DNA from 4 places in the Streptomyces deccanensis genome. Region 1 is predicted to be linked to each of the others. Evidence: riboswitches for the same ligand, from Rfam matches in the RefSeq annotation. Region 1 holds a riboswitch; each other region holds the start of a gene.
What was found. A riboswitch is a leader RNA that binds a small molecule or an ion and turns the genes downstream of it on or off. The one in region 1 is predicted to bind cyclic di-AMP.
Positions count from the first base shown of each region.

Region 2: it holds a riboswitch for cyclic di-AMP, as region 1 does, so the genes downstream of both, L3078_RS33615 (M23 family metallopeptidase) here and L3078_RS28655 (C40 family peptidase) in region 1, are expected to answer to the same signal.
Region 3: it holds a riboswitch for cyclic di-AMP, as region 1 does, so the genes downstream of both, L3078_RS39080 (M23 family metallopeptidase) here and L3078_RS28655 (C40 family peptidase) in region 1, are expected to answer to the same signal.
Region 4: it holds a riboswitch for cyclic di-AMP, as region 1 does, so the genes downstream of both, L3078_RS18810 (transglycosylase family protein) here and L3078_RS28655 (C40 family peptidase) in region 1, are expected to answer to the same signal.

Region 1 is NZ_CP092431.1:6,410,089-6,415,593, reverse strand. It holds gene L3078_RS28665 (M23 family metallopeptidase) at 1-449, shown strand, start outside; gene pcrA (DNA helicase PcrA) at 559-3,069, opposite strand; cyclic di-AMP (ydaO/yuaA leader) riboswitch at 3,324-3,481, shown strand; gene L3078_RS28655 (C40 family peptidase) at 3,491-4,681, shown strand; gene L3078_RS28650 (hypothetical protein) at 4,726-5,079, opposite strand.
Region 2 is NZ_CP092431.1:7,598,805-7,604,309, forward strand. It holds gene L3078_RS33605 (M16 family metallopeptidase) at 1-1,285, shown strand, start outside; gene L3078_RS33610 (M16 family metallopeptidase) at 1,282-2,670, shown strand; cyclic di-AMP (ydaO/yuaA leader) riboswitch at 2,875-3,045, shown strand; gene L3078_RS33615 (M23 family metallopeptidase) at 3,059-3,847, shown strand; gene L3078_RS33620 (GntR family transcriptional regulator) at 4,048-4,752, shown strand; gene L3078_RS33625 (HPr family phosphocarrier protein) at 4,922-5,203, opposite strand; gene L3078_RS33630 (bifunctional acetate--CoA ligase family protein/GNAT family N-acetyltransferase) at 5,405-5,505, shown strand, end outside.
Region 3 is NZ_CP092431.1:8,875,169-8,880,673, forward strand. It holds gene L3078_RS39060 (helix-turn-helix domain-containing protein) at 1-132, shown strand, start outside; gene L3078_RS39065 (DUF6126 family protein) at 129-251, shown strand; gene L3078_RS39070 (tyrosine-protein phosphatase) at 273-1,070, opposite strand; gene L3078_RS39075 (alpha-galactosidase) at 1,326-3,398, shown strand; cyclic di-AMP (ydaO/yuaA leader) riboswitch at 3,701-3,859, shown strand; gene L3078_RS39080 (M23 family metallopeptidase) at 3,864-4,880, shown strand; gene L3078_RS39085 (rhamnogalacturonan lyase family protein) at 5,132-5,505, shown strand, end outside.
Region 4 is NZ_CP092431.1:4,232,671-4,238,175, reverse strand. It holds gene L3078_RS18820 (cytochrome P450 family protein) at 1-960, shown strand, start outside; gene L3078_RS18815 (LysM peptidoglycan-binding domain-containing protein) at 1,179-2,237, shown strand; cyclic di-AMP (ydaO/yuaA leader) riboswitch at 2,420-2,619, shown strand; gene L3078_RS18810 (transglycosylase family protein) at 2,624-3,316, shown strand; gene eno (phosphopyruvate hydratase) at 3,741-5,021, shown strand; gene L3078_RS18800 (FtsB family cell division protein) at 5,141-5,505, shown strand, end outside.

The sequences.
Region 1 (5,505 bases):
TGGAGCAGAAGAAGGCCGCCGCCGAGGCGGCCCGCAAGGAGCGACTGCGGCCGAAGTTCGCGCTGCCGGTCGCCAAGCACGGGCTCAGCGCGTACTACGGACAGTCCGGCGTCAACTGGATGTCCCTGCACACCGGCATCGACTTCCCCGTCTCGTACGGCACTCCGGTGATGGCCGCGACCGACGGCACCGTGCGCACCCAGTGGAACAGCGCCTACGGCAACATGGTCATCGTGACCGCCAAGGACGGCACCGAGACCTGGTACTGCCACCTCTCCACGTACAAGGTCGCCTCGGGTACGACGGTCAAGGCCGGCGACACCATCGCCTACTCGGGCAACTCGGGCAACTCGACCGGCCCGCACCTGCACTTCGAGGTCCACCCGGCGGGCGGCTCCGCCATCGACCCGCTCCCGTGGCTGCGCAGCCACGGACTGGACCCGACGTAACAGTCACCTCTCGCGGGCGCCCCTGGCGGGCGAGCGCAACATCCAGACACGAGAACCGGGCCCCTGCCGAGCAGGGGCCCGCGTCGTGTGCGCGGCGCGAGGCCGACCGCTACAGCTTCTCCACCGGCGCGTACCGCAGCAGCAGGCGCTTCGGCTTGGTGTCGCCGAAGTCGATCGTCGCCTCCGCGTTCGCTCCGGAGCCCCCGACGCCGACGACCGTGCCGAGGCCGAACTGGTCGTGGGTGACACGGTCGCCCACGGCGAGGGAGACCACCGGCTTCTCGTCGCCGCGGCGGGTCGCGAAGCCGGACGCGCCGCGGGCCGAGGAACGGGAGCGGGAGGACGACAGCGACGCCGCGATGCCGGCCGCCGGCCCCGAGGACACCGGCGCGGAGGCGCCTGTGCGCTTCCACTGCAGATGGGAGGCCGGGATCTCCTCCAGGAATCGGGACGGCGGGTTGTACGAGGGCTGCCCCCAGGCGCTGCGCAGCGTCGAACGAGTGAGGTAGAGCCGTTCGCGTGCGCGGGTGATGCCGACGTACGCGAGGCGGCGCTCCTCCTCCAGCTCCTTGGTCTGGCCGAGGGCGCGCATGTGCGGGAAGACGCCGTCCTCCATGCCGGTGAGGAAGACCACCGGGAACTCCAGGCCCTTCGCGGTGTGGAGGGTCATGAGCGTGATCACGCCCGAGCCGTCCTCCTCCTCGTCGGGGATCTGGTCGGAGTCGGCGACCAGCGCCACCCGCTCCAGGAAGTCGGAGAGCCCGGCGGAGGTCGTACCCGCCGCCTCGGCCTCGCCCTCTCCGGCCCCGGCCTCCTGCTCGAACTCCAGGGCGACCGCGGCGAGTTCCTGGAGGTTTTCGATGCGCGTCTCGTCCTGGGGGTCGGTGGAGGCCTGCAACTCGGCCAGATAGCCGGTGCGTTCGAGGACGGCTTCCAGGACGGTGGCCGGTCCGGCGCCGGACTCGACGACGGTTCGCAGGTCCTCCATCAGCGTGTTGAACCGCTTGACCGCGTTGGTCGACCGGGCCGCCATGCCGTACGCCTCGTCCACCCGCTTCAGCGCCTGCGGGAAGCTGATCTTCTCGCGCTGGGACAGGGCGTCGATCATCGCCTCGGCGCGGTCGCCGATGCCGCGCTTGGGCACGTTGAGGATGCGGCGCAGCGGGACGGAGTCCTCCGGGTTGGCCAGGACCCGCAGATACGCGAGGACGTCCCTGACCTCCTTGCGCTCGTAGAAGCGGACGCCGCCGACGACCTTGTAGGGCAGGCCGACGCGGATGAACACCTCTTCGAAGACTCGGGACTGGGCGTTCGTCCGGTAGAAGACGGCGACGTCGCCGGCCTTCGCGTCGCCCGCGTCCGTCAGGCGGTCTATCTCGTCGGCGACGAACTGGGCCTCGTCGTGCTCGGTGTCGGCGACATAGCCGGTGATCTGGGCGCCCGCGCCGGCGTTGGTCCACAGGTTCTTCGGGCGGCGGGACTCGTTGCGCTCGATGACCGCGTTGGCCGCGCTCAGGATGGTCTGCGTGGAGCGGTAGTTCTGCTCCAGCAGGATCGTGGTCGCGTTCGGGTAGTCCTCCTCGAACTGGAGGATGTTGCGGATGGTCGCTCCGCGGAAGGCGTAGATCGACTGGTCCGCGTCACCCACGACGCAGAGCTCGGCCGGGGGGACGTCCCACTCGTTGGGCGGGACGTCGACCGGGTGCTCGGAGGTGCCGACCAGCTCTCTGACCAGGGCGTACTGGGCGTGGTTGGTGTCCTGGTACTCATCGACGAGGACATGGCGGAAGCGACGGCGGTAGTGCTCGGCGACGTCCGGGAAGGCGCGCAGCAGATTGACCGTCGTCATGATCAGGTCGTCGAAGTCCAGTGCGTTCGCCTCGCGGAGGCGGGACTGGTAGAGCGCGTAGGCCTGGGCGAGGGTCTTCTCGAAGCCGTCGGCGGCCTGGGCGGCGAAGTCCTCCTCGTCGATCAGCTCGTTCTTCAGGTTCGAGATCTTGGCGCTGAAGGACTTGGGCGGGAAGCGCTTCGGGTCGAGGTCCAGATCACGGCAGACGAGCGCCATCAGCCGCTTGCTGTCGGCGGCGTCGTAGATCGAGAAGGAGGACGTGAAGCCGAGCTTCTTCGACTCGCGCCGCAGGATCCGGACGCACGCGCTGTGGAAGGTCATGACCCACATCGCGTTGGCGCGCGGGCCGACGAGCTGCTCGACGCGCTCCTTCATCTCACCGGCGGCCTTGTTGGTGAAGGTGATCGCGAGGATCTGGCCCGGGTGGACGTGCCGCTCGCCGAGCAGGTGGGCGATGCGGTGGGTGAGCACCCGGGTCTTGCCGGAGCCGGCGCCGGCGACGATGAGCAGGGGGGATCCGGCGTGCACCACGGCCGCGCGCTGGTTCTCGTTCAGCCCGTCCAGGAGGGCCGCCGCGTCGATGGCCGGGCGGGGGGCGCCGCCTCTGTAGTACTCGTCCCGGTCCGGTGGCACGTCGAACTTCCCGCCGAACAGATCGTCCGGAAGCGACTCCGGTACGTGATCGTCCTCGGGCGGCGGCGGGGGCTCCTCCACGTGGCCGCGGGGGGCCTGGAGGTCCGCCAGGAAGCTGTCGTCAAAGAGGCTGCTCATCGCTCTCCGAGTCTAGGCGCCCCCACTGACAGCGAGAGGCCGCCCCGGGAAGTCCACACCCACCACTCACCGCGTCCACCTCACGACGGTGAGCGATCGAGCGTACCGCCTGTCGCGTGGAAGAGGCTAAGGTCACGAAAACGTATCGGGCATATCGAACATCAACCTTCACACGGGCCACACGAGTTGGCTAGCTTCTTCTTTAGGCCGTACGACACAACCGGCGAACGTCGCCGGGCCGCACGGCCTCCGCCGAGTCCGGTACGCCTCTCCCGGCGCCGGAGCCGGGGACCCACCGACCTCTGGGGTGAATCGACCCGACCGCCGCTCGCGGCAAGGGTCGTAGGGCAAACCTTCCGAAGCTTGCGCCCGAACCCGACAGCTAACTCGGTAGGCGGACAACGGAAGGAGACGCCGCACCATGGCGCCGCACCGCAAGCCGCGTCCGACCGGCCGGACGCGCGCGGGCATACGCACCCCCGCTCTCGCCACGGCCGCCCTGACCTCCGTGGCCCTGCTCTCCCAGACGGCCACCGCCGCGCCCTCCGCCGACGACAGGCCGAGCCTGGAGGAGGTCGAGAAGAAGGTCGACGACCTCTACCGCCAGGCCGGGTCGGCGACCGAGAACTACAACGCGGCCAAGGAGCGGACGACCAAGCAGAAGAAGAAGGTCGACACCCTCCTCGACGACGTCGCCAAGCGCACGGAGAAGCTCAACGAGGCGCGGGAGGAGCTGGGTTCGTTCGCGGCGGCCCAGTACCGCACCGGCGCGGCCACTCCCGACCAGGCCTCGCTGCTCCTGGCGGACAACCCGCAGGACTACTTCGACCAGAACCAGCTGATGGACCGGTTGACGGACCGTCAGAAGGTTGCCGTCGACGCGTACGTCACCGAGCAGGCCGACGCGGCGGAGCAGCGCCGGGAGGCGAGCGACAGCCTCGAGAAGCTCACCGAGTCACAGAACGCCCTCAAGACCAGCAAGGCCAAGGTCCAGGCGAAGCTCGCCGAGGCCCGCGAACTGCTCTCCACCCTCACAGCCCAGGAGAAGGCCCGGCTCGCCGCGATCGAACAGCGCGAGCAGGAGGAGGCCGACCGCAAGGCGGAGGAGCTCGCGCGACAGCAGGCGGCGCAGGCGAGCCAGGAGACCCCGGCCGCCCAGGAGACCCAGGAGCCCCAGGCAGGGACCGCCGGCGGCACGGAGACGTCGCCGGGCACCACCGGGACCACCGCCCCGGTCGAGGACTCCACCTACGCGGCGAAGGCCACCAAGGCCCTGGCCTTCGCCCGGGCGCAGATCGGCAAGCCGTACGTCTGGGGCGCCACCGGACCCGGCTCCTACGACTGCTCCGGCCTCACCCAGGCCGCCTGGAAGGCCGCGGGCGTCGACCTGCCGCGCACCACCTACGACCAGGTCGAGGCGGGCACCACCGTCCCCCTCGCCGACGCCAAGCCGGGTGACCTCGTCTTCTTCTACGACAACATCGGCCACGTCGGCCTCTACATCGGCAACGGCATGATGATCCACGCCCCCAAGCCGGGCACGTACGTCCGCGAGGAGTCGGTCTTCTACGACGGCGAGTCCTCGATCCACAGCGTGGTACGACCGGCGTGACACCCGGCCGGGCCCGTCCGACGGGCTCGGCGCAGGGGCTCGCCTCAGGTCCAGAGCACCGCGATGAAGACGTTCACGGTGGTCAGCGCGCCGACCAGGGCGAAGAGCGGCTTCTCCACCGTCTCCTCGTCGCGCTTCACGTAGACCAGGCCGAGGATCACGATCAGCAGGGCGAGCTTGATGCCGATCTTGATGTTGTTGACGGGCTGGTCGTCGGCCTGGTTGAGGCCGACGAGGAGGACGCCGGTGACGAGCATGGTGAGCGCGCCGTGCAGCATGGCGGGGACGAAACGGGCCGCGCCCTGCCCCATGGCCTTCAGCTGGGTGAGGAAACCGCCCAGGAGGGAGGCGATGCCGATGATGTGCAGGCCGACGACGATGTGGATGAGAACGTCCATGCGCGGAGCCTAATGAGGGGTCCGAAGCCGGTCCGGCACCGGGGGCGGGGGCGGGGGGCGGCGGGGGTGAACGCTGCGGGGACCAGCGAGCGTCACCCCTCGATGATCTTGCATATATGCGCTCCATAGCACCGTCCCTCCCCCACCCGGTCCGAAATCGCCGCATCGGTCATCGCACAGCGTGAAGTCGGCGGCTCCAGGCCAGGATCTCGGTCACATACGGTCACCTCGTTATCGGTGCGCGCCACTTCCGTACAACGCGTTACCGAGCCATCACAGCCAGGTTTAGCGTCCTCCCTCAGGTGACCGGCTCCCCACCGCCGCCCGGGCCAGGGGCGGCAGTCGGCCACCACCGCCGAGAAAGGTCCGGCGGCGTCCCGCTCCCCCTGTGCGGGCCGCCGCCGGACGCGTAACCGCTCCCCCCAG
Region 2 (5,505 bases), 1.2 Mb from region 1:
CCCGGTCGCCGCGGTGTGCCTCTGGTACGACGTCGGTTCGCGCCACGAGGTCGAGGGCCGTACGGGCCTCGCCCACCTCTTCGAGCACCTGATGTTCCAGGGCTCGGGCCAGGTCAAGGACAACGGCCACTTCGAGCTGGTCCAGGGCGCGGGCGGTTCGCTCAACGGCACCACCAGCTGGGAGCGCACCAACTACTTCGAGACCATGCCCACCCACCAGCTGGAGCTCGCGCTGTGGCTGGAGGCCGACCGCATGGGCAGCCTGCTGCTCGCGCTCGACCAGAAGAACCTGGACAACCAGCGGGCCGTCGTCAAGAACGAGCGCCGCCAGCGGTACGACAACGTGCCCTACGGCACCGCCTTCGAGAAGATCTTCCGCCTGGCCTACCCGGTGGGCCACCCCTACCGGCACACGCCGATCGGCTCGATGGACGACCTGGAGGCGGCCAGCCTGGAGGACGCCCAGCAGTTCTTCAGGACGTACTACGCGCCCAACAACGCCGTCCTGTCGATCGTCGGCGACATCGACCCGGAGCAGACCCTCGCCTGGGTCGAGAAGTACTTCGGCTCCATCCCCTCCTACGACGGCAAGCCCGCGCCCCGCGACGGCGCGCTGCCCGACATCATGGGCGCGCAAATGCGCGAGGTCGTCGAGGAGAACGTGCCCGCCCGCGCGTTGATGGCCGCCTACCGGCTGCCGGAGGACGGCACGCGCGCGTGCGACGCTGCCGACCTGGCGCTGACCATCCTCGGCGGCGGCGAGTCCTCGCGCCTCTACAACCGGCTCGTGCGCCGCGACCGTACGGCCGTGACGGCGGGCTTCGGCCTGCTGCGGCTGGCCGGCGCGCCCTCCATGGCGTGGCTGGACGTGAAGACCTCCGGCGACGTCGAGGTCCCCGTCATCGAGGCCGCCGTCGACGAGGAACTCGCCCGGTTCGCCGCCGAGGGCCCCACGGCCGAGGAGATGGAGCGCGCCCAGGCCCAGTTGGAGCGCGAGTGGCTGGACCGGCTCGGCACGGTCGCGGGCCGCGCCGACGAACTGTGCCGGTACGCGGTCCTGTTCGGCGACCCCAAGCTCGCCCTGACGGCCGTCGACCGGGTCCTGGAGGTGACGGCCGAGGAGGTCCAGGAGATCGCCAAGGCCCGCCTGAGGCCCGACAACCGCGCGGTGCTCGTCTACGAGCCCGTCGCCGGCGAGGAGGATGCCGAAGAGGGCGCCGAAGACGAGACCGCCGCGGCCGAGGCCGCCGGAACCACCGACGAGACCGAGGAGTCGGCGAAGTGACCGAGCTCGCGACCATGGAATTCCACCCGCAGCCCCAGGCCGGCGAGGCCAGGCCCTGGGCGTTCCCGGCGCCCGAGCGCGGCACTCTGGACAACGGCATGACCGTGCTGCGCTGCCACCGCCCCGGCCAGCAGGTCGTCGCCGTCGAAGTGCTCCTCGACGCGCCCCTGGACGCCGAGCCCGCCGGCATCGAGGGCGTCGCCACCATCATGACCAGGGCCTTCTCCGAGGGCACCGACAAGCACACGGCCGAGGAGTTCGCCGCCGAGCTGGAGCGGTGCGGCGCCACCCTCGACTCGCACGCCGACCACCCCGGCGTACGCCTGTCCCTCGAAGTGCCCGTCTCGCGGCTGGAGAAGGCCCTCGGCCTGCTCGCCGACGCCCTGCGGGCCCCCGCGTTCGACGACGGCGAGATCGAGCGACTGGTGGCCAACCGGCTCGACGAGATCCCGCACGAGACCGCCAACCCGGGCCGCCGGGCCGCCAAGGAGCTCTCCAAGCAGCTGTTCCCGGCCACCTCCCGGATGTCACGGCCCCGCCAGGGCACCGAGGAGACCGTCGAGGGCATCGACTCCGCGGCCGTACGCGCCTTCTACGAGCGCCACGTCCGCCCCGCGACGGCCACCGCCGTGGTCGTGGGCGACCTCACGGGGGTCGACCTCGACACGCTGCTCGGCGACACCCTGGGCGCCTGGACCGGCTCACCGGCCGCCCCGCGGCCCGTGCCGTCGGTGACCGCCGACGACACCGGGCGCGTGATCATCGTGGACCGTCCCGGTTCCGTGCAGACCCAGTTGCTCATCGGCCGCGTGGGCGCCGACCGGCACGACCGTGTGTGGCCGGCCCAGGTGCTCGGCACCTACTGCCTCGGCGGCACCCTCACCTCCCGTCTGGACCGCGTCCTGCGCGAGGAGAAGGGCTACACCTACGGCGTGCGGGCGTTCGGCCAGGTGCTGCGGGCCGCGCCCGACGGTTCGGGCGTCGCGATGCTCGCCATCAGCGGCTCCGTCGACACCCCCAACACCGGGCCGGCGCTGGACGATCTGTGGACGGTGCTGCGCACCCTCGCCGCCGAGGGCCTGACCGACGCCGAGCGCGACGTCGCCGTGCAGAACCTGGTCGGGGTCGCCCCGCTCAAGTTCGAGACGGCCGCGGCCGTGGCGAGCACGCTGGCCGACCAGGTCGAGCAGTACCTGCCGGACGACTACCAGTCGACGCTGTACCGCCAACTCGCCGCCACCGGCACCGTGGAGGCCACCGCGGCGGCCGTGAGCGCCTTCCCGGTGGACCGTCTCGTGACCGTCCTCGTCGGGGACGCCGCGCAGATCGAGGAGCCCGTCAGGGCCCTCGGAATCGGCGAAGTCACCGTCGTCCCGGCCGAGTAGGGGAACGACCGTACGGACGCGTGTCAGTGGGGCCCTGGTGACGGAAGAGTCACCAGGGCCCATGTTTGTCCGTATTGATGGCGGAGGTTGTGTGTCTGACCTGTGGCGTAGTTAACAAATCCTGTGATCCGTTTGTTATTTCGAAGACGGCCCACTTAGCGTCAGTCCGGCTGTTCGTCAGAAGTTCGCCGCACCCGCGGCACCGGACAGTCATCGCCGAGTCCCCATGGCGCGAGCCAGGGGAGCCGGGGACCCACCGAAGTCCCTGGGGTGAATCGGGTGCCCTTCGCGAGCGACGCGAAACGAGGGGTAGCCGTAGGAGACCTTCCTGCTCCGAACCCGTCAGCTAACCCGGTAGGCGAGAAGGAAGGAAAGGATCAGCCACTTCATGGCGTTCACCCGCGCCCCCGGCAAGCACCGCCGTCCCGGCCGTGTGCAGCGCACGACCACGAGGAACGTGGGCGTAGCCGCTCTCACCACCACCGGTGTCTTCGGCACCCTCGCCGGCCCCGCGCTCGCCGCGGAGGAGCCCGCCGTCGAGCAGACCGGCCTGAACCAGATCATCACCCTCGGCGACACGGTCGCCGACCAGGTCGACGCCCAGGCCGTGGCCCAGCAGCAGGCCGCCGAGGTTGCCGCCGTCAAGAAGAAGGCGCAGGAGGAGGCCAGGAAGGCCGCCGCCGAGAAGGCCGAGCAGGAACGTGCCGCCGCCAAGGAGCGCGAGGAGATCAAGGCCCGTGCCGCCCGCGCGGCCGAGCGCGAGCGCCTCAACGCCTACGTCGCCCCCATCAGCGGCTCCTACATCTCCACCGGCTACAAGGCCGGCGGCGCCGTCTGGTCCTCCGGCAGCCACACCGGTGTCGACTTCCACGCCGCGTCCGGCACGGCCGTCCACGCGGTCGGCTCCGGCACGGTCGTCGAGGCGGGCTGGGGCGGTGCCTACGGCAACAACATCGTCATCAAGATGAACGACGGCACGTACACCCAGTACGGCCACCTGTCGTCCATCGGCGTCTCCGTCGGCCAGACGGTCACCCCCGGCCAGCAGATAGGCCTCTCCGGCGCCACCGGCAACGTCACCGGCGCGCATCTGCACTTCGAGGCCCGGACGACGGCCGAGTACGGCTCGGACATCGACCCCGCCGCGTACCTGCGCTCGCACGGCGTGAACGTCTGACGCGCACCCACGCTTCCAGGAGGCCCCGGCTCACCGAGCCGGGGCTTTCCTCGTTCTACGAACCACTTGTGACGTACCTCCTGTCCAAAAAATATCCCTGGATTCCGGTCCGCCATCGGAAATTCCGCTCCGCTGCAATAGAGTCGCTGGAACACACGTCAATCATCGACGTTTCACGGGGATTAAGGCGGAGGTCGGTCATGCGTATTCCGGCGCACTCGGTATGCACGGCGATCCGTGATGACATCGTCGCGGGTGTCTACGAGCGCGGCAGCCGGCTCACCGAGGAACTGCTCGCCCGCCGCTACGGCGTCAGCCGGGTGCCCGTGCGCGAGGCGCTGCGCACGCTGGAGGCCGAGGGCTTCGTGGTGACGCGCCGGCACGCGGGCGCGTGCGTCGCCGAGCCGACCGAGCAGGAGGCCGCCGACCTGCTGGAGATGCGCATGCTGCTGGAGCCCCTGGGCGCCGCCCGCGCCGCACAGCGCCGTACGGAGGCGCACCTCAAGGTGTTGCGGGGTCTGGTCAGGCTGGGCCAGGAGCGGGCCAGGAGGGGCAACAGCGAGGATCTGCGCTCCCTGGGCGGCTGGTTCCACGAGACGCTCGCACAGGCCTCCGGCAGCCCCGCCCTGACCTCGACACTCGCCCAGCTGCGGCACAAGATCGCCTGGATGTACGCGGTCGAGGCGCCGTCCGACCCCATGGAGTCCTGGGCGGAGCACGGCGGCATCGTGGACGCGGTCGCGCGCGGCGACAGCGACCGCGCTCGGACGATCACGTCCCTGCACACCGAGCGGGCCACGGCCGCGCACCGGCTCCGCTTTCCGCCCGGGCCCGGCGGGACCGAGCGCCCCGAGCGTGTGAGGACTTCGCAACACCCCGTAAACATGCCGAGCCTGCGGCATTAACACGGGCGCCGTATACAAAGAGGGAAGAATTCCGAGGGGCATTTTTCCTGCTGCCCGCAGAACGGAAACCGGATGTAAATGAGAAGGGCCCGCCCGATAAATCGGACGAGCCCTTCGGTTGTGCGCGGGGCGGCTTTTTCAGGCCTTTCCGCTGCGGTTACCCGGTCACTCAGACCGTCTCGGGGAGTTCCTCGAGCCCCTCGGCGACGAGCTTCGCCAAACGGTCCAGCGCGACGTCCGCGCCTTCGGCGTCGGAGGCGAGCACGATCTCCTCGCCGCCCTGGGCACCGAGGCCCAGGACCGCGAGCATGGAGGCCGCGTTGACGGGGTTCCCGTCGGCCTTGGCGATCGTCACGGGGATACCGGAGGCCGTGGTGGCCCGGACGAAGATGGATGCGGGTCGGGCGTGGAGGCCCTCGGCCCAGCCGACGTTGACGCGGCGCTCAGCCATGTGATGCTGCCCTTCAGGTGTCTCGGGTGCTGCAGAGAGGTCTAGACCGGGTTGTCTAGACCAGTTTCCCATATGGGGCGACCGACCGGAACGGGCCCACGGCCTGACCACGAACCGGCTGTCGCACTTCTGTTGTTCTTCTGTCGTGCCTCCCCAGACTGCCCCGCGCCGTTGTCGGACGCGAGCCGTACTCTGGGGCCCATGCAGACCTCGTCGGACCGGCACGAGTACCCCGCCCACTGGGAGGCCGACGTGGTGCTGCGCGACGGCGGCACCGCACGCATCAGGCCCATCACCGTTGA
Region 3 (5,505 bases), 2.5 Mb from region 1:
GACTCGCTGACCCCGCACCGCATCGCCGCCGCCGACCCCGACGGCGCCGACCTCCTGTTCGTCCACACCCTTCTGCAGAGCCCGACCGCCGCACTGTGCCTCGGGCCCGTCACGTCCGGAGAGACGCCATGAGCGACCTGGAAGAGAAGTTCCCCCGCGCCCTGTGGGTGCGACTCATCATCTACATCGCGGTCGGCCACGTCTTCGCGGCCTTCATCTATCTGCTGTTCGAGGTGGGCGCGAACCAGTGACCACCGGGCGGGCCGCCGTGCCTAGTCCAGCAGGCGCTCGCGCAGGCGCTCCCGGATCTGCGGGGTGATCTTCAGACCCTGCTCCAGGTAGGTGTCCACATCTCCCCAGGTCTCCTCGATGGTGTCGAACGCCGCCTGCAGATACTCGGCGCGGGCGTCGAAGAGCGGGCTCAGCAGCTCCATGACCTCCGGGGAGTAGGCGTTCGCCGCGCGGCTGCTGCGGTGCACCTTGTAGCGGCGGTGCTTGGCGTTCGACTCCAGGTAGTCGGCGACGATGGCCTCGCGCTCCACACCCACGGTGAGCAGGGTGATGGCGACGGAGAGGCCCGCCCGGTCCTTGCCCGCCGCGCAGTGCATCAGCACGGGCACACTGTCCTCGGCCAGGGCGTGCAGCACCCGGGAGTGCTCGGCCGTGCGGTCCTTGATGATCCGGCGGTAGGACGAGATCATCCGGCCGGCCCCCTTGCCGTCGTCCAGCAGCGCGCGCAGCTGGTCCAGGTCGCCGTCGCGGACCAGCTTCCAGAACTCGGCGCCGTCCGCCGGGTCGCTCAGCGGCAGGTTCACATTGAGGACACCGGGCAGCTCGACGTCCGGGCCCTCCAGCTTGTGGTCGGCCGCGTTGCGGAAGTCGAAGATCGTGTGCAGGCCCAGGGAGGAGAGGAAGGCGGCGTCCTCGTCGGTCGCGTGCGCCAGGTGGCCGCTGCGGAACAGCACCCCGTGACGCACCCGGCGGCCGTCCACGGTCGGCAGACCCCCCACATCGCGGAAATTGCGCACCCCGGTCAGCTCGGGCTCGGTCGACGGGATCTGCTGCGTCACTGGGGCTCCCTCCCATCCGCCCGTCCGCGCCGAGCGCCGACGGGCACGCACTCGACATCGAGGCGCGCCCTCGACGATACGACATGGGTGCGTACGCCAATGAGTTGTCCACAGCCGGGTACGGGAGCCCGGAGCGGTTGTCCACAGGCCGCTCGGCGGACGCGGCGCGGTTGTCCACAGGCGCCGTCGAGCGCCCGCGGCGACCTGCGATGATGTTGAAGCCCGATTGCACCTGTTCGAATCTGTGGGGGCTTGATGTTGGAAATCGGCGCAGACGGCCGGACCTGGCTTCTCACCGGGACCAGGAGCAGCTATGCCCTGCGGCTCACCGAGAACGACGAGCTGCTGCACCTGCACTGGGGTCCCCGGATCGCCCTCGCGGACGCCGAGGAGCTGGCAGCACGGCTGCAGTTGCCGTACTGGCCGTTCGAGGCCCCGGTCGACGGACACGAGGAGTACCCCGTCGAGGGCGGACCCCGCTTCACCCGCCCGGCCCTGTCCGTGCGCACGGACGAGCGGCGCGGCACCGAGTGGACCTTCCAGGCGTACGAGGCCGACGGCGACGAGCTGCGGCTGCGGTTCACCGACGACGGACTCGGGATCACCCTGCACTACCGGATGCGCGACGACGTGGTCGAGCGCTGGGTGACCCTCGCCAACGAGGGGCCCGCGGTGGAGCTGCTGCGGGCCGACTCGGCGACCTGGACGCTGCCGCGCGCGGAGGAGACCTGGCGCCTCTCCCAGCTGCACGGGCGATGGGCGGCCGAGTCCCGGCTCGTGCGCGCCGACCTCACCTACGGCGAGAAGGTCATCGGCAGCCGCCGCGGCCACACCGGGCACCAGCACCTGCCCTGGGTCGCCCTCGACACCGACGCCACAGAGGAGCGCGGCGAGGTCTACGGCTGCGCCCTGGGCTGGTCGGGTTCCTGGCGGATCGCGGTGGCCCAACTCCCGGACGCGCGCGTGCAGATCACCGGCGGCGCCGGATACGACGAGTCCGGACTGCTGCGGCTGGAGACGGGCGGGACCTTCACCACACCCGTCTTCGCCGGCCTGTGGAGCGACGGCGGCTTCGGCGGGGCGAGCCGCGCCTGGCACGCCTACCAGCGGACGTACGTCATCCCGGACGCGGACCAGGACCGGCCGGTCCTCTTCAACTCCTGGGAGGCCACCGAGTTCGACATCTCCGAGGAACAGCAGGAGGCCCTGGCGCGCCGGGCGGCCGCCATCGGGGTCGAGCTGTTCGTGGTGGACGACGGCTGGTTCGGGGCGCGCACCAGCGACCGGGCCGGCCTCGGCGACTGGACGCCCAATCCCGACCGCTTCCCGAAGGGGCTGCGTCCGCTCGCCGAGCGTGTGCACTCCCTCGGGATGCAGTTCGGCATCTGGGTCGAGCCGGAAATGGTCAATCCGGACAGTGAGCTGTATCGGGCGCATCCCGAATGGGCGCAGTTCCAACCGGGCCGAAAGCGGACGGAACTGCGCAATCAGCTCGTCCTCAATCTCGCCCGGGAAGACGTCCAGGAATACCTCTGGGAACGGCTCGACACGCTCCTGTCCAGCGCGCCGATCGACTATGTGAAGTGGGACTTCAACCGCTGCTTCACCGACGCGGGCTGGCCCGGTGAGCCCTATCCGCAGAAGCTGTGGGTCGAGCACGTGCACGCCTTCTACGCCCTGCTGGACCGGCTGCGGGCCGCGCACCCGGGGGTCGCGTTCGAGTCGTGCTCGGGCGGCGGCGGCCGGATCGACCTCGGGGTCATGGCGCGGACGGACCAGGTGTGGACCTCCGACAACACCGACCCGCTCGACCGGCTCGCCATCCAGCACGGCTTCAGTCAGATCCATCCGGCCCGGGCCATGGCCGCGTGGGTCACCGACAGCCCGAACAACCAGCTGAACGGGCGGGTCAGCTCGCTGCGGTTCCGGTTCGTCAGCGCCATGGCGGGCGTGCTCGGCGTGGGCGGCGACCTCACCGAGTGGAGCGAGGAGGAGCTGGCCGAGGCCCGGGAGTGGGTGGAGCTGTACAAGGGGATCCGGCCGGTCGTGCAGCGCGGCGACCTGTACCGGCTGCGGCCGCCGACGGGCGGGCTGAGCGCCGTGCAGTACGTGCACGGTGACGAGGTCGTCGTCCTCGCCTGGCTCCAGGCCCAGCACTACGGCGAGCCGCTCGCCCCGCTGCGACTGCGCGGGCTGGACCCGACGGCGACGTACGAGTGCCGCGAAACGGGCGAGACGCACCGAGGTGCCGTGCTGGTGCATCACGGACTGCGGACCGGTCTGCGCGGCGACTTCGATGCGACGGTTGTCCGTCTCCGTCGGACTTGAGCCTTCTGTCTGAAATGTAGCTGTAAATCCAACAAGCCCTGGAATAAAGCCTACTGGGCCGTAGGTGCGTGAGCAGCGTCATATTCGTGACGTTCCGTTGCCGTCATGTCCACGTAATTCGCGCAGATTTCCAGGGAGGTTGGAATGCACCCTAGACCGGTCTATTACGGAGCGTGATGGTGAATTGATGTAAGGATCAGTGCGGAAGACGCACAGGAAGTCCCAAAGGTTGTCCCTGTGGGCACAAGTCGCTTACGTTCGGCGTCAATCCGGACGGACGCCCAATCCTGCCGCCGACCGGAGCCGCGTACCGACCCGATCCACGGCAGGAGCGGGGGACCCACAGGAATCACCGCCTGTTCCGGTCTCCGGAACGGCTAGGGGTAAAGCCGTGCGCAAGCACGGCCGGACATCTCCAGTCCGCACCCGACAGCTCACCTCGCAGGCGCCGGAGAGGAATTCGTCATGCCCGCGAAGGGTAAGCACCGCCGTCCGAAGTCCCAGCGCTTCACCCGCTCGATCGCCGCCGCCGGCACCGGTGGCGCGGCGCTCGCGCTGCCGCTGATCGGAGCCGCCGGCGCCCACGCCGCGACCCCGAGCGCCACCGTCTCCGGTGTCTCCGAGAAGCCGACCACGATCGCCGCCGAGAAGTCCGCGGCCGAGGCGAGCGCACGGATCGAGCAGGCCGAGAAGGCCGCGCAGGCGGAGAAGACCGCCACCAAGAAGGCGGCGGCCAAGACCTACTCGGTGAAGGTCGGCGACTACCTCGCGAAGATCGCGGACGAGCAGGACGTCGAGGGCGGCTGGAAGAAGCTGTACTCGGACAACCGGGAGGCGATCGGCTCCGACCCCTCGCTCATCCACCCGGGGCTGAAGCTGTCGATCGGTGAGCGGGCCGCGTCGAGCGAGACGTCGCGCTCCTCGTCCAAGCCGCAGCTGTCGCAGTCCTCGAAGCCCGCCGAGTCGCCCGCGTCGTCCCAGACGTCGAAGCCCTCCGCTCCCGCGAAGCAGGAGTCGAAGGACACCAAGGCGTCGACCTCGACGGCGAGCGGCCAGTCCTCGTCGTCCAACGCCTCGGGCTTCAGCAGGCCGATCCTGAGCGGGACCGTCGGTACCGCGTACAAGACCGCCGGCAGCATGTGGTCCAGCGGCTACCACACGGGCGTCGACTTCGTGGCCCCGACCGGGACCAGCCTCAAGGCCGTGGGCGCGGGCACCGTCGTCTCCGCCGGCTGGGGCGGCGCGTACGGCAACCAGGTCGTCATCAAGCTCGCCGACGGCTACTACGCCCAGTACGCCCACCTGTCCTCGATCTCCGTCTCCGCGGGTCAGTCCGTGAGCGGCGGCCAGCAGATCGGCCTCTCGGGCGCGACCGGCAACGTCACCGGCCCGCACCTCCACTTCGAGATCCGCACCAGCCCCAACTACGGCGCGGACATCGACCCGCTGGCCTACCTCCGCTCGAAGGGCGTCGGCGTCTGACGACACCGGCCCCCGAGCGTCTGACATCACCTCCACCGGCGTCTGACGTCACCGTCCCCAAGCGGCTGACGCCACCTCCACCCGGCGCCCGCATGCCGAAGGCCGGTCCCTGTGATCAGGGGCCGGTCTTCGGCGTTTCATGATCGCCGTGTTGCGGTCGTGTGGCATGGCCGATCGAACCCTCGACAGTGCCGCGAGGGGCGGGGACAGTGATCCGCGTAAGCGCTTTCTGCCTCTGTGAAGGAGTGTCGGTGCGCACTGCCCGACGTCGGAGAACCGTCTTCCTGACCGCCGCCGCCCTGTTCGCCGGTCTCTTCTCCGCCCCCGGCGGCCATGCCGCGGAGAAACCTCGCCGGGTCGTGGAGAACCTGGACCGGGGCCTGGTCGCCGTACCGTTCGACGGCGGGACCTTCCTCAGCTGGCGGCTGCTCGGCACGGAGTACGCGCGCCGCGGCGACGCGATCGGCTTCAACGTCTACAAGGGCGGCAAGCGGCTGAACCGGGCGCCGATCACCCGCTCGACGACCTACCGGGACACCAGCCCGGGCACGGGCGCGTACAGCGTGCGGGCCGTCGTCGACGGGCGGGAGGGAAAGCCGAGTTCGGCGCTGCCGCTCGATCAGGG
Region 4 (5,505 bases), 2.2 Mb from region 1:
GTCTCGAAGGCGTTCACACCCCGCCGGGTCGCCGAGTTCGCCCCCCGGGTGCAGGAGTTGACCGATCAGCTCATCGACCGCTTCGCGGAGACGGGCGAGGCCGATCTCATCCACGACTTCGCCTTCCCGCTCCCCATCTACGCGATCTGCGACCTCCTCGGCGTCCCCCGCGAGGACCAGGACGACTTCCAGGACTGGGCAGGCATGATGATCCGGCACGGCGGCGGCCCGAGGGGCGGCGTCGCGCGGTCGGTGAAGAAGATGCGCGGTTACCTCGCCGACCTCATCCACAGGAAGCGTGAAGGCCTCACCGAGCACCCCGCCCCCGGCGAGGACCTCATCTCCGGCCTCATCCGTGCCTCCGACCACGGCGAGCACCTCACCGAGAACGAGGCCGCGGCCATGGCGTTCATCCTGCTCTTCGCCGGCTTCGAGACGACCGTCAACCTCATCGGCAACGGCACCTACGCCCTGCTCACCCACCCCGACCAGCGCACCCGCCTCCAGGCCTCCCTGGCAGCGGGGGAGACCGCGCTGCTCGAAACCGGCGTCGAGGAACTCCTGCGCTACGACGGCCCCGTCGAGCTGGCCACCTGGCGGTTCGCGACCCGCCCCCTCACCATCGGCGGACAGGACATCGCCCAGGGCGACCCCGTCCTCGTCGTCCTCGCGGCCGCCGACCGCGACCCCGCCCGCTTCGAGGACCCCGACACCCTCGACCTCTCCCGCCGTGACAACCAGCACCTCGGCTACGGCCACGGCATCCACTACTGCCTCGGCGCCCCCCTCGCCCGCCTCGAAGGCCAGACCGCGCTGGCGACGCTCCTCACCCGCCTCCCCGACCTCCGACTCGCTGCGGAGCCGGCCGACTTGCGATGGCGAGGAGGGCTCATCATGCGCGGATTGCGCACGCTTCCGGTGCAATTCACCCCGCAGGGGCGGTCCGAGAGCATTTCGTGAGGCGGCTCGTGAGCGGTACGTAGTAGTACCCGGGCAGCCCGTAGCACTACCGCATTCCGCGACGGAAAATGACACTCCCTCAAGTCTGTGATCTTCACGTGATCTGCGCTGCATTAACTTGTGACAACTGATCGACTCCGGCTACGTTCACACGTCAGTACGAAGGGGTCACCCCACACCCTTCGTACGGTCACTGCTGTCGTGTGAAAGGCAACCGCATGCTCTCCGGGAACGGTCGTCACCGTCGCCCCCGTCAGGCACCCGCCCTCCTGGTCGCGGCCGGAGTGACCGGCTCGGCCATCGCGATCCCCCTGCTCGGCGCCACCGGCGCGAGCGCGGCCAGCGGAACCACCTGGGACCAGGTGGCGGAGTGCGAGAGCGGTGGCTCCTGGAGCGCGGACACCGGGAACGGACGCTACGGCGGCCTCCAGCTCACCCAGGCGAACTGGGAGAAGTACGGCGGCCTCGACTACGCCGCGACCGCCGACCAGGCCAGCCGTTCGCAGCAGATAGCCGTCGCTGAGAAGGTGCTCGCGGACCAGGGCGTCGGCGTCTGGTCCACCTGCGGCCTGCTCCACAACCTCGGCGGCGACTCCGGTTCCGCCGACGTGGACACGGGCGTCGCGGACGACTCGACGAAGTCGGGCAGTGCATCCGGCTCGTCCAGCTCATCCGATTCATCCGGTTCGTCGGATTCCTCCGCTTCGACCGACGGGGCCGATTCGGCCAAGTCCGGCGACTCGGACGACTCCAGCGCGCCCGGCGGCTCGACCTCCGACGCCTTCGACGGGTCCACCAAGGCCAAGACCGGCTCGGGCGCCGACGCCGACTCGGGCGACACGGGTGGCTCGGGCGACTCGGACGGCTCGACGAGCTCCGAGGCCACGAAGTCACCCAAGTCGGACGATTCGTCGCAGAGTGACGACTCTTCGGCCGACGAGAGCGAAGCCGGCACCGGTCGTCACCGCGGCGCCAGCGCCGACGAGAGCCCCGCCGCGGGCACGGAGGCCGACACGGACGCGGCCGACGACTCCCGCGCCGACTCCACCCCCTCCGGCCGTCACGCCTCCCGTGGCGGCGACGCGGCGCGCGAGGGTGTCGACGGCGCCTACACCGTCCGCGCGGGCGACAGCCTGACGCGGATCGCGAACTCGCTCGACCTGGACGGCGGGTGGCGCAAGCTCTACTCCGAGAACGAGGGCACGGTCGGAACTGACCCGGACCTTATCCTTCCCGGTCAGACCCTCGAAGTCGGTGCCGAAACGGGCGAAAAGTAGCGACAGTTCGGGTCACTGTTCGCCCCTTAATGCCCGTTTTGATCTAGGTGGGAGATGAATCACAGACCCCCTGATCGTCTTTGAAATCCGGGCAATCACGTGTTTACGGTCGTGACCGCTCGCCACAGCGGGCCCCTGCGGTCGGTACGCCGAATCCTGCCAACGGCCGCAAGGAACAGTCGTCGCGTCAAGCGCCGTAGGCAGGAGCGGGGGACCCAAGGTAAGTGCCGGGTCCGGTGGTTGCGGCCCTTCGGGGGCGCACGTCCGGAACCGGCTCGGGGTGAAGCCGCGCGAAGTGGGCCGAGAGGCGCACGAGCGCGGCCGGGCAACTCAACCGGCCCGAACCCGACAGCTCACCTCGCAGGCGTCGGTGAGGGGATCTCTCCATGCTGTTTTCCAGCAAGGGCAAGCACCGTCGTCCGTCCAAGGCCGCCCGCGCCATCGCCGTCGCCGGCGTCACCGGCGCCGCCGCCGTCGCCGCCCCGCTGATGGCCGCCGGCAGCGCCTCCGCCGCCACCGCCTCCGAGTGGGACGCCGTCGCCCAGTGCGAGTCCGGCGGCAACTGGTCCATCAACACCGGCAACGGCTACTACGGCGGTCTGCAGTTCTCGGCCTCCACCTGGGCCGGGTACGGCGGCACGAAGTACGCCTCCACCGCCGACCAGGCCACCAAGGCGCAGCAGATCGAGATCGCCGAGAAGGTCCTCGCGGGCCAGGGCAAGGGTGCCTGGCCGGTCTGCGGCAAGGGCCTGTCCGGTGCCGCGTACAACGGTGCCGCCGCCTCCTCCGGCTCCTCGAACTCCGGCTCCTCGCAGCAGAACACGCAGGAGAGCACCAAGAAGAGCACCGAGGACACCCGCGCCTCCCGCTCCTCCGAGCGCGCCACCGTCGAGACCCCAACCGGCAAGAAGGTCAAGAAGGGCGACGGCGAGTACAAGGTCGTCACCGGCGACACCCTCAGCGCCATCGCCGAGAAGAAGAACGTCAAGGGTGGCTGGGAGAAGCTCTTCGAGCTGAACAAGGACATCATCGACGACGCCGACTTCATCTACCCGGGCCAGCAGCTCCACCTGAGCTGACCCCCTGGCGGAGGCGACGGCCACCGCACGCCTGCCGCCCCCACGGCCGCCCCCACGGCCGGGCAGGCGGGGCGGGTTCGGCTGGGCCGAGAAATTCGGGCCGCTTCCCAGCTGAACCACAGCCCGCTCACATCCGTGTCCTCCATAGTGAAGACCTCGTGAGGGCCGTCCCCCCGTCTCTCGCGAGCTCCCCGCCTCGGTGCGCATTCCCCCGTACGCACCGGGGCGGGGCTTTTTCATGTCCGCCCCCTCCTTCTGTTCACTTTCCGGCCCACCCCCCTTTGTTCCGAGCTGGAACAATAGGTACGGTCTCTCTGTCCACGGGACGGTCGGTCGGCTGCCGACGAGCCCGGGGCGGTTAGGCTCTAGTCGCAAGGCCCGCGGGCCCCGCACTTCCGCGTCACATTCCATGAAGGAGATGCTCGTGCCGTCCATCGACGTCGTCGTAGCCCGGGAAATCCTCGACTCGCGAGGCAACCCCACCGTCGAGGTCGAGGTCGGCCTCGACGACGGCAGCACGGGTCGTGCCGCCGTTCCGTCCGGCGCCTCCACCGGTGCCTTCGAGGCCATCGAGCTTCGTGACGGCGACCCGAACCGCTACCTCGGCAAGGGCGTCGAGAAGGCCGTCCTCGCCGTGATCGAGCAGATCGGCCCGGAGCTCGTCGGTTACGACGCCACCGAGCAGCGCCTCATCGACCAGGCGATGTTCGACCTGGACGCCACCGACAACAAGGGCTCCCTCGGCGCCAACGCCATCCTCGGCGTCTCCCTCGCCGTCGCCCACGCCGCCTCCGAGGCCAGCGACCTCCCGCTCTTCCGTTACCTGGGCGGCCCGAACGCGCACCTGCTGCCCGTTCCGATGATGAACATCCTGAACGGCGGCTCGCACGCCGACTCCAACGTGGACATCCAGGAGTTCATGATCGCCCCCATCGGCGCGGAGTCCTTCTCCGAGGCCCTGCGCTGGGGCGCCGAGGTCTACCACACCCTCAAGAAGGTGCTGAAGACCAAGGGCCTGTCCACCGGCCTCGGCGACGAGGGCGGCTTCGCCCCGAACCTGGAGTCCAACCGCGCCGCCCTCGACCTCATCATCGAGGCCATCAAGGAGGCCGGTTACACCCCCGGCGAGCAGATCGCCCTGGCGCTCGACGTCGCCGCCTCCGAGTTCTACAAGGACGGCGTGTACGTCTTCGAGGGCAAGGAGCGCTCCGCCGCCGAGATGACCGAGTACTACGCCGACCTCGTCGAGGCGTACCCGCTCGTCTCCATCGAGGACCCGCTGTTCGAGGACGACTGGGCCGGCTGGAACACCATCACCACGAAGCTGGGCGACAAGGTCCAGATCGTCGGCGACGACCTCTTCGTCACCAACCCCGAGCGCCTCGCCCGCGGCATCGAGGAGGGCTCCGCCAACGCCCTGCTGGTCAAGGTCAACCAGATCGGTTCGCTGACCGAGACCCTGGACGCCGTCGAGCTGGCCCAGCGCAACGGCTTCAAGTGCATGATGTCCCACCGCTCCGGCGAGACCGAGGACGTCACCATCGCCGACCTCGCCGTCGCCGTGAACTGCGGCCAGATCAAGACCGGCGCCCCGGCCCGCTCGGACCGCGTCGCCAAGTACAACCAGCTGCTGCGCATCGAGGAGATCCTCGACGACGCCGCGGTCTACGCCGGCCGCTCGGCCTTCCCCCGCTTCAAGGGCTGACCCGTACAGGGTTAAGGCTTAGCCAGTCGTACGTACGTCCCCGTACCGGTCCCGTACCGTGTGCGGGGACGTACGCGCGTGCGCGCGGGAGAAGGCAGAAGCGGAAGGGGAAGCGGGACATGGCCGTGAAGGACCGGGACCGGGACCGTTTCTCCACCGCGACGCGGCTGAAGGTGCTCGGTGAGCAGACGGCCGCCCGGGTCTACCGCTCCCAGACCAAGCGCCAGGCCCGCCGCTCCCGACTGACCGGCCGGGCCGCGCTGCTCGCCCTCGTCCTCTGCTCGATGATCGTGGCGCTCGCCTATCCCATAAGGCAGTACGTCTCCCAGCGCGCCGAGATCGCCGACATGCAGCGGCAGCGCGAAGAGGCGCGCGAGCGGGTCGAGGAGTTGCGCGACCTCAAGGCGCGCTGGCAGGACGACGCGTACGCCGAGCAGCGCATCCGCGAGCGGCTGCACTATGTGATGCCGGGCGAGACCGGTTA